DNA from 3 places in the Comamonas sp. HJ-2 genome. Region 3 is predicted to be linked to each of the others. Evidence: riboswitches for the same ligand, from Rfam matches in the RefSeq annotation. Region 3 holds a riboswitch; each other region holds the start of a gene.
What was found. A riboswitch is a leader RNA that binds a small molecule or an ion and turns the genes downstream of it on or off. The one in region 3 is predicted to bind glycine.
Positions count from the first base shown of each region.

Region 1: linked by a shared signal. The riboswitch ahead of ACWGXF_RS23800 (D-amino acid dehydrogenase) and the one ahead of ACWGXF_RS07990 (trimeric intracellular cation channel family protein) in region 3 are both predicted to bind glycine.
Region 2: linked by a shared signal. The riboswitch ahead of gcvT (glycine cleavage system aminomethyltransferase GcvT) and the one ahead of ACWGXF_RS07990 (trimeric intracellular cation channel family protein) in region 3 are both predicted to bind glycine.

Region 1 covers NZ_JBSIFD010000049.1:2,685-5,953, reverse strand. Annotated here, with positions in the region: gene ACWGXF_RS23810 (AraC family transcriptional regulator) at 1-406, shown strand, start outside; partial or broken gene ACWGXF_RS23805 (amidohydrolase) at 409-1,322, shown strand; glycine riboswitch at 1,333-1,422, shown strand; glycine riboswitch at 1,423-1,535, shown strand; gene ACWGXF_RS23800 (D-amino acid dehydrogenase) at 1,597-2,871, shown strand; gene ACWGXF_RS23795 (trimeric intracellular cation channel family protein) at 2,989-3,269, opposite strand, start outside.
Region 2 covers NZ_JBSIFD010000013.1:98,469-101,737, forward strand. Annotated here, with positions in the region: gene gcvH (glycine cleavage system protein GcvH) at 1-118, opposite strand, end outside; gene gcvT (glycine cleavage system aminomethyltransferase GcvT) at 241-1,377, opposite strand; glycine riboswitch at 1,442-1,567, opposite strand; glycine riboswitch at 1,587-1,697, opposite strand; gene ACWGXF_RS12475 (energy transducer TonB) at 1,786-2,376, opposite strand; gene ACWGXF_RS12480 (MBL fold metallo-hydrolase) at 2,390-3,269, opposite strand, start outside.
Region 3 covers NZ_JBSIFD010000008.1:13,077-16,345, forward strand. Annotated here, with positions in the region: gene mnmC (FAD-dependent 5-carboxymethylaminomethyl-2-thiouridine(34) oxidoreductase MnmC) at 1-576, opposite strand, end outside; gene ACWGXF_RS07990 (trimeric intracellular cation channel family protein) at 742-1,407, opposite strand; glycine riboswitch at 1,460-1,579, opposite strand; glycine riboswitch at 1,593-1,685, opposite strand; gene ACWGXF_RS07995 (hypothetical protein) at 2,111-2,530, shown strand; gene ACWGXF_RS08000 (hypothetical protein) at 2,449-2,766, shown strand; gene ACWGXF_RS08005 (hypothetical protein) at 2,827-3,269, shown strand, end outside.

The DNA of each region.
Region 1 (3,269 bases), on a different contig from region 3:
GATGGAATACCTGCTCATCTTGTTGCTGCGCCACCTGCTTGACATTTCATCGGTCACCACCGGCATCCTGGCGGCGCTGGGCGACCCACGTTTGTCCAAAGCGGTCACGTCCATGCACGACCGGCCCGGCCATGCATGGACGCTGGAATCGTTGGCCGAAACCGCAGGCATGTCGCGCGCACGCTTTGCCAATCACTTTCGAGAGGTGTCGGGCCTGACCGCGCTCGACTACCTCACGGCCTGGCGCATCACAGTAGTCAAGGGTTTGCTCAAACGAGGCAAGCCGCTCAAGTCCATTGCGCCCATGGTGGGTTACGCCAGCGCTGTAGCGCTTACCCGCGCTTTCACCCACCGCGTCGGCATGCCGCCACTTGCCTGGCTGCAAACGCACACCGATCAGGACTGAGGCTGCCCCATGCCAGTTGCCATGCGGGTTTGATGCATGCCTGCGGCCACGACGGACACACCGCAATGCTGCTGGCTGCGGCCGAACATATTGCAAAGTCCACCACGTTTGATGGCACGCTGAATTTGATCTTTCAGCCCGCTGAAGAAAGCTTGGGGGGGCGCGCAAGATGATTGAAGACGGCCTGTTTGACCGCTTCCCCTGCGACGCAATCTTTGCCATGCACAACCTGCCGGGCTTTCGGCCAGGTCAGTTGTTATTGCGCGAAGGCGCAACCATGGCGTCCAGCGAAAACATTCTGGTGCACATTGAAGGTAAAGGCGGCCATGGTGCCATGCCGCACCAGAGTGCTGACCCGGTCGTTGCGGGTTCGGCAATTGTCATGGCGCTACAAACCATCGTTTCACGCAACGTACCCCCACTGCACATGGCCGTGATCACGGTCGGCTCTTTTCAGTCGGGTGTGGTCAACAACGTCATCCCCCAAAACGCCACGTTAAAGCTTAGCGTACGGGCGCTGGATCGGGATGTGCGAGAGTTGTTGCGCAATCGCATTGTGGAGCTCGTTGAGTTACAGGCGAAAAGTTTTGGCGTGACCGCAAAAGTCGAGTTTTTGCCCGGTTACCCGGTGCTGGTCAATACCCCTATTGAGACGGGAATAGCCCGCGAAGTGGCGGTGGCGTTGGTAGGCGCAGATAACGTGGTGCTCCAAACTGAACCGCTCACCGCCAGTGAAGACTTCGCCTACATGCTCGACAAAGTGCCAGGCAGCTATCTATTCATCGGGAATGGCGATGCAACTAACGGAGGTCACGGGGCCTGCATGGTGCACAACCCCAATTACGATTTTGAAGACCGCAACATACCTGTGGGTGCTGCGTTCTGGGTCGCGTTGACTGAGCGCTTTCTGGCGTAGTTTTTTTATGAAATTCAGATCGGGAGAGATCGCGTTAAATCGCGACGCCGAAGGAGCAACCACCCCGGAAACTCTCAGGCAAAAGGACCGGTTTGAATCGTTGATATCTCTGAAGAGTTGCTGGTCTTAGTCACCCGGCACACCGCAGGAGCAAGTGGTTGCATTGAACACGATGGACCACGAATCTCTCAGGTTCTAAACAGAGGGGGTGCACCAGCCATGCACAGGGCTTGTTGGTGCTCAACACTTTGACGTTTTTGAAAGCTCATTCACTATGAAAACAATCGCAGTTATTGGCGGCGGCATCACGGGCGTCACAACAGCTTATGCCTTGGCAAAACGCGGCTTTTCCGTTACCTTGTTTGAACGCCATCGCTATGCTGCGATGGAAACATCATTCGCAAACGGAGGGCAACTCTCTGCATCTAATGCAGAAGTTTGGACGCATTGGTCCACCATCCTCAAAGGGCTAAAGTGGATGCTCAAAAGTGATGCGCCGCTGCTGGTCAACCCAGCACCTACGTGGCACAAACTCTCCTGGTTTGCAGAGTTCATTGCTGCGATGCCCCATTACGAGCGCAACACGGTTGAGACAGCTCGCTTAGCAGTCGCAGCCCGCAAACACTTGTTTACTTGGGCGCAGGAAGAAGGCATTGATTTCGACCTGAAGAAGGAAGGCATCCTGCACATTTACCGTGACAAAAAAGGGTTCGACCATGCAGGCAAAGTGTCAGTCATGCTGGCCAAGGGGGGCCTACCTCGCTATGCCGTGACCCCAGCTGAAATGAAAGCCATCGAGCCGACATTGGCAGGCACCTACTACGGTGGCTACTTCACTGAGAGCGATTCCACGGGAGACATTCACAAATTCACCAATGGACTAGCAAATGCGGCATCACGACTCGGCGTGCACACGCTGTATGGTCAAGATGTGACGTCGATTCAAAGCGATGGCCAACAAGCTGTCATCACCGTGACACAACAAGACGCCACCCCAAGCCTGCATACCTTTGATAGCGTGGTGGTGTGTGCAGGAGTGGGCAGCCGTGACTTTGCAGCTCAGCTAGGCGATCGCGTGAACATCTACCCCGTCAAAGGCTACTCCATCACCGTCAACTTGAACGATGAAGAAAGTCAATTGGGTGCCCCCACCGTGAGCTTACTGGATGACGAAACCAAGTTGGTCACCAGCCGCTTAGGCCTCAACCGTTTCCGCGTTGCAGGCACTGCCGAATTCAATGGCGTGAACCGTGACATTCGCGCAGACCGCATCCGCCCATTGATTGAATGGGTGGAACAATGTTTTCCCCGCGTTAACACACGCTCTGTAGTGCCTTGGGCAGGCTTGCGCCCTATGATGCCCAACATGATGCCTCGGGTGGGTCAAGGTAGAACTCCCAATGTTTTTTACAACACCGGGCATGGGCACTTGGGTTGGACGTTATCAGCCGTGACAGCTGAGCTGGTGTCAGACACCATCGTCAAAGCTGCAGCAAAGAAATCAGGATATTCAATGAACTTGCATGCAGTTGCTGCTGGCAACATTTAGAGTTCAAAATAATAAGCAGTAGGGGTCTTGCGGCTCTCTACTGCTTTTTTTCTTAACTTAGTTGGTGATTTTCTAAAAAATTAAACAACCTCATCATTGGTTATAGTTTTTTAACATTCAAGCCCGCCAAGCCGGCAGTTGCCAGTTGCGCCACAGTGCCAGTGCGCGAAGGCACACAGTAACAAATAAGCACCCCAGTAAGGCCATCCAGTCTGGAGCATCTAATGTCCAAAGGACCACGTAAGTCCAGCCACCAGCAAAAGAACACACCGCGTAGGGGCGGTGGTCTTTGAAAGCCGTGGGAATTTCATTGCAAACCATGTCACGCAGCACACCACCAAAAACACCCGTGATCAGGCCCATTAAGACGGCGACTACTGGCGGCATGAGTGACTGCA
Region 2 (3,269 bases), on a different contig from region 3:
GGTCCACAAACACCACATCGCCCAGTGCATCCTGTGCGTGTACGGTGATGCCGACGATGGCGGCATTGGTGTCAGCGGCGTTGATCCATTCGTGTTCTTTGGAATACTTGATGCTCATGGAAGGCTCCAGATGGGGGATTCAGGGGAATCGGGTGTTGTTTGAGAAAGGTCCAGCTCGCACTTTAGCGGTGTTCTGGCCGCTGTTTGGCAAACTGGCCCGTCTCATGCGCGGCGGCAGACCTAGCCGCGGTAGTAGCGGGTGGGAACGAAGGGCGTGGCGACCACTTTCATGGGCACGGGCTTGCCGCGCACCATGGCGAAGATTTCCGTATCGATGGCGGCATAGTCGGGCTCGACATAGGCCAGCGCCACAGGCTGGTTGAGCGTAGGGCTGAGCAGGCCGCTGGTGATGTGGCCGATATGCTGTCCGTCCATGTTTTCCAGCACGGCGGGCTCGCGCACGGGAATGCGTTCCAGCGCGATCAGGCCCACGCGCTTGCGGCGCAGCGACTGAGGGTTCTGCAATTGCTCCAGCACGATGGCCGCACCGGGAAAACCGCCCTCGCGCTCGCCGCCGGTGCGGCGAACCTTCTGCATGGCCCAGTTCAGCGCGGCTTCGACCGGCGTGGTGCTGGTGTCGATGTCGTTGCCGTACAGGCAAAGTCCGGCTTCAAGGCGCAGCGAGTTGCGCGCGCCCAGACCGATGGGGGCCACCTCGGGCTGTGCCAGCAGCGCTTCGGCAAAGGCTTCGGCAGCTTCGCCGGGCAGGGAGATTTCGAAACCGTCCTCGCCCGTATAGCCGCTGCGCGTGATGTAGAGCGCATGGCCTTGCCAGTCGAAGTGGTTGCCGGTCATGAATACCAGTTGCGTCACTCCAGGAATCAGGCGCGAGAGGGCTGTGGCAGCTTGCGGACCTTGCAGGGCCAGCAGGGCGCGATCGGGCAATGGGGCGACCTCGCAGCGGCTGGCGATGCGGTTCTGGATATGAGCGATATCGGCCTCTTTGCAGGCGCCGTTGACGATGAGGAACAGATCTTCGCCGCGGTTGACGAACATCAGGTCGTCGAGAATTCCGCCTTGTTCATCGAGCAGCAGACCGTAGCGCTGCTTGTGCAGGCCCAGGTCCATGACATCGACGGGCATCAGCGATTCGAGCGCGGCGGCGGCATCGGGGCCGCGCAACAGCAACTGGCCCATGTGCGAGACATCGAACAGGCCGGCAGCCTTGCGCGTGTGCAGATGCTCGGCCATCAGGCCTTGAGGGTATTGCACGGGCATGGCGTAGCCGGCAAACGGCACCATGCGGGCACCCAGTTTCTGGTGCAGTGCAAACAGCGGTGTGGAACGCAGATCGGAAGAGGTGTCAGCAGCAGTCACAGGCAAGCGCTCCGGTGGTCAAACCAAAATGAGTGGCCATGCATGGCTGGGCCATGCGTGGCGGGCTTGCCCTGCTGTCCGCTTTACCTGAGAGATTCACTGCACGCATTGCATCGGGCAGTTTGCTCCTTCGGTGGATGCCGGCGCACATACGAAATGACGGCCTGCATCTCTCTCCAGCAAGGGACGCTGCAGGTTTGCACACCTTGCAGCGCTTGTCAGTCCTTTTGCCTGAGCGTTTTGACACCGGGTTGGGGGTCTGCGCCTTCGGCGGTGCGAGGCAGCTTCAAGCTGCAGGCACTCTCTCCTGACCTTGGCGATTCTAGCGGTGGGCAAGGGGCTTGCACCACCGAATCGGATGGATTCTGGGGTTTTCGAGCACAGATCGCTGGAATTGAGCTTGCGGTCTCACTGCGGTTCTGTGTTCATGGCGGGCGTTCGAGGAACATCGATCTCCTGGCGCGGAAACACCAGTTGGTAGGGCTGCTCGAAGCAGGACGTCACGGGCTGGCCCTGGCGCATGCCGGGCTTGAACTTCCAGCGTTCGAGCGAGCGCATGATGGACTTCACGATGCGGGGATCGGTATCGGCGGGCTGGTAGGCCACACGGCCGAGTTCGCCCTGGGCCGTGACTTCCAGGCGGAAGACCACCGTGGTCTCCAGCCCGTTCGGAAACCAGTGGGCGCTGATGAAAGGCGTGGTGTGGCGGCGTGGCTGCGGTTGCCGATCGAGATGGGCGGGGGGTGTGCAGTCTGCCTTGATCCAGGCAGGCCATTCCATGCTCTGTGGCCGCCTGTGCTGCGTGTCCAGTGGCGGAGCCGGCGTCGGCTCCGGCTGCCCGGAAACTGTGCTCGAGATGCCGGCATTCGGCGGTTGCTTGGGCTGGCTGCCATCGAAGAGGTGGGAGCAGGCCCCGAGCAGCAAGGCGGTCAGAGACGCGGCGCAGGCGGCGGCAAGGTGTGAGGTGCGCGAAATGTCCATGAGGACATTGTCGGCCATGCGGGTTGCACCTTCAGGGTTGCGCGGGGCGCAGATCCAGTCCCTTGCTGTCGGCCTCGGCGCAGACGCGCCACCAGGCCGAGCCCGCATGCGGAGCGTTCAGGTCCAGGCGCTCGCCCATCATGGGCGTGGCGATCTCTATGCCGTGCTGCCTGCCCAGACTCAGGATCTGCTCGAAGGGGTCCCACCAGGCATGCATGGCGAGGTTGAAAGTGCCGTTGTGTATGGGCAGCAGCCATTGGCCGCCGAGATCCCGGTGTGCCTGCACGGTCTGCGCCGGATGCATATGGACATAGGGCCAGTGGGCGTCGTAGGCGCCAGTCTCCATCAATGTGACATCGAAGGGGCCGAAGTGCCTGCCGATTTCGGCAAAACCGTCGAAGTAGCCGCCATCGCCGCTGAAGAAGACGCGCAGCGGCCTGTCGGCCTGGCGATCTTCTATGGTCCAGGACGCCCAGAGCGTGCGGTTGCCGTCGCGCAGGCTGCGTCCCGAGAAATGCTGGGCCGGCGTGGCCGTGAAGCGCAGGCCGTCGACCTCGCTGCCCTGCCACCAGTCGTGCTGCACGATCTTGTCGGCCGGCACGCCCCAGGCCACCAGTCTGTCTCCCACTCCCAAGGGGCAGAGAAAAACTCCCACCTTGGGTGCGAGCACGCGAATGGTGGCGCGGTCCAGATGGTCGTAGTGGTCATGCGAGAGCAGCACGCCGCGCAAGGCAGGCAACTCGTCCAGGGCAATCGGCGGGGCATGAAAGCGCTTGGGGCCGGCAAACGATAGCGGCGAGGCGCGCTCGGAAAACACGGGGTCCGTCAACCACCAGCCGCCGCGCAGCTTCATCAGCAAGGTCGAATGGCCCAGGCGATACAGGCTGCGTTCGGGCGCGAGGTTCAGCTCG
Region 3 (3,269 bases):
CACATGGCCGGTCACGCACCAGGTGGCAAGCTGCGTGCCCCGGCGGCAATGGCGGGCAATGTTCTTCATGGCATCTTCATCCCACATCTCGGGGTTGAGCTGGGGAGAGAAGCCATCCAGATACACGCTGTCCGCCGTCATCTGCTGTTTGCGCAGCATGGTCCTGGCATCGCCTATATAGAGCGTCAGCAGCACCTGGCCGTCATCAAAGGAAAGGCGATGCACGCCCGGCAGCAGTCCCCACCATTGCTCGGCCAGTTGTTCGCCAAGCGCGCGCAGTACCTCATCGGCCGGCAAAAACGCGAGCAGATCCTCGCGCGAGACAGGGTAGGCCTCCACCGAGACAAAATGCAGAATGCGCGGGCGTCTGGGATCGGCCTTCCATGCCGCCCATGTGACCAGGAAATTCAGGCCGAAGCCAAAGCCGGTTTCCAGAATGCGCCACTGCGCTGCATCGGCCCAGGCAACTGGCAGATCGCAGCCACCGAGAAAAACCTGGCGGGCCTGGTCGAGGCCGCCGAACTCGCTGTGATAGCGATCGCCGAATCTGGAACTATAGGGGGTGCCATCCGGCATCCATGTGATCGGTTCAGACATGGAAAGTGAAACTACATGGGTGATGCATGGCGCAGTCTAGTTCAGAGCAGCCAAGCAAGGGCCGCCCCGCAGCGATGGCTGAGTCCCCCTCCTGCGTAGCAAGAGAGGGGGGAAGGCGCGCAGCGCCACAGGGGGGAGTCTCGATCACTCCCAGCGCTGCTGGTACGAGAAAACCGGCAGACGCCATTTGAAACGAATGGCGGCCAGACGGAAGGCCAGGCCGCCGGCAAAACACACGATGGTGCTGATATTGGGGCTGACATCCAGATAGCGCAGGCCCAGGAACATCAGGCATACCGACAGCGACACGCTGGCATACAGCTCGCGGCGGAACACCACGGGGACCTGGTTGCAGAGCACATCGCGCAAGATGCCGCCGCTGATGCCGGTAATCATGCCGGCCATGATGATGACGATGGTGGGGTAGCCCAGCTCCAGCGCGGTATTGCAGCCGATCAGCGAAAAGGCGATCAGGCCCATGGCGTCCAGCAGCAGAAACACCTGCTTGAGCCTGTGCATATGGCGTGCAATCACGGTGGTCAGCAGACCGAAGCTGATGACCAGATACACATATTCAGGGTGTTGGGTCCAGCCGATGGGGTAGTGGCCCAGCACCATGTCGCGGATGGTGCCGCCTCCCAGGGCAGTGACAAAGGCGATGACGACGACGCCGAAGATATCCATATTGCGCCTGCCTGCGGCGAGTGCGCCGGACATGGCTTCGGCGGTAATGGCCACCAGATAGATGACCAGCATGACGGTGAAGTTGGAGGCCTGGAACGAGTCCAGCAAAGAGACGGAAGGAAGCATGAAGGCACTTGAAAATAGACCAGCCACTCACATCGGCGGGAGTGTCCGGCTTGCCTCTCCCGCTGTCCTTTTACCTGAGAGTTGCGCATGAGCACCTTCGCGGTGGACATGCTTGCCCCTTCGGTGAGCCCTGCAGACTTGTGGTTGCGGGCTGCTCTCCAGTTGGCGATATCCGGGTCCTGTCAGACCCACCTGCGGTACTTATTGCCTGAGCGATTATGGGAGTTTGCGCCTTCGGCGGGAACCCTTGAAAGGCTCCGCTCTCCCGCGGGATGGGCGCGATTTTAGCCAGTTTCAGCGACTCTATTCGGGTTAATACCTGTATTGATGTGGTTCTGCGGCTGCCGGCTGGGGGAGCGGAAGGCCGGTCTGAACCCGCCATGGCTCGCACAAGCCCGCGTCTTCGTCTGTGAAGCCGCCCGCCATGAAAAACTCATACGCGCGACATCAAAGGCCAAAAAGCGCAAAGCTCGTCGCAACGAAGGCCGTTGCACTTCGTTTGGCCAGCGCTGCGCCGTACCGGCGCATCCCCACGGCCATTTTTAAGAATCTTCTTATACCGCTCGATCGAGTCCGTTCCTATCCTTGCCCACTTTAGATCAAACGGTCACGGCGAACCCCGGCGTTCGTGCAGGCAGCGTGTCTCCACACGCTTGCAAAAGGAGATGGGATGGGAGATTGGCTTCGACAGGCGCGTTGGGCCTTGTTCGGCCTGCTGGCGCTGATGGTGCCGGCGTCCGCACAAACGAAAAACAGTGCCGAACAGGAGAGCGCCGCGCAGGAGCTGCTGCGCCAGCAAGAGCGTGAGCGGATACTGCGCGAGAAGCAGGAGACAGCGACCGATGTGCGGTTGCAGCCGGCGCAGGCTCCGCCGCCGGACCGGCTTCCACCGGAAGAAACGCCATGCTTCCCGATTGAACGTATCTGGCTTGATGGCGAAGACGCCTACAGATTCTTCTGGTCTCTGAAAGCGGAGCGGCCGACCCCGGCAATGACCCCGCCACGGGGCGCTGCCTCGGCACCGGCGGCATCAACATGGTCATGGCGCGCGTGCAGAACGTCGTCGTCGTTCGCGGCTTCGTCACCACGCGCATCCTCGCCGCGCCGCAGGACCTCACCTTAGCCGGCAATTTGTGCAACAACGCCCCCAGCGGTAATCTGGGCTGGAACGTGCATTGGCTCATTCGAGGCGCCCTGAGAGTGCAGGTTTTTCGTTCCGCCCCTTCCGATTCAGCGATCCGAATTCGGAGAAGGCATCGCATGAATCGTTCCGCGACCGTGCTGAACCCAAATGGTGTGTATGCCGAGCGGTACTTGCCTGCAGATGCCAGAGCGAAAAAGCGCGGCAGAAAAGCGTAGATTGAATTTCGGAGTCCACTCGGTCTGTCCGAGCGGAATGAATGTCCGGCAGCGGAGAAAATGAAAAATACGTCCAACGTTGTCAGGGTTTGCAGAGTATTCGATTTTGACGAAAGTCCTGCTGAAATCTACGCAAAGCTATGCCAGAGTTTGTCTTTGCTTCCTGCGCCTTGGGGGCTGGCGAATGTGGATGTCATCACATTTGAAGACCGCCCCGATTGGCCTATCCATGAAGTGAGCTATCGACTTCACGAGGAGGTCAGTGGCCTTGAAATTGGACTTTTAAGCCGGAGGTATCGGCGAAATTCAGAGGCGCTTCCATGCCTTGAAGACTACATGACTGTCGAATTCAATTCTGCGAAAAATGGAGCCGACCTGAAGTATGTTTTCGATCAGGTGATCCCCCTCTACATACGCAGCTTTGGTGCGTTCTTCGCTGCGGTGGAGGACATGGATGTGCTGGCTGAAGAGGAAGACGAATTCTGGAGATCAAGTGATGAAGA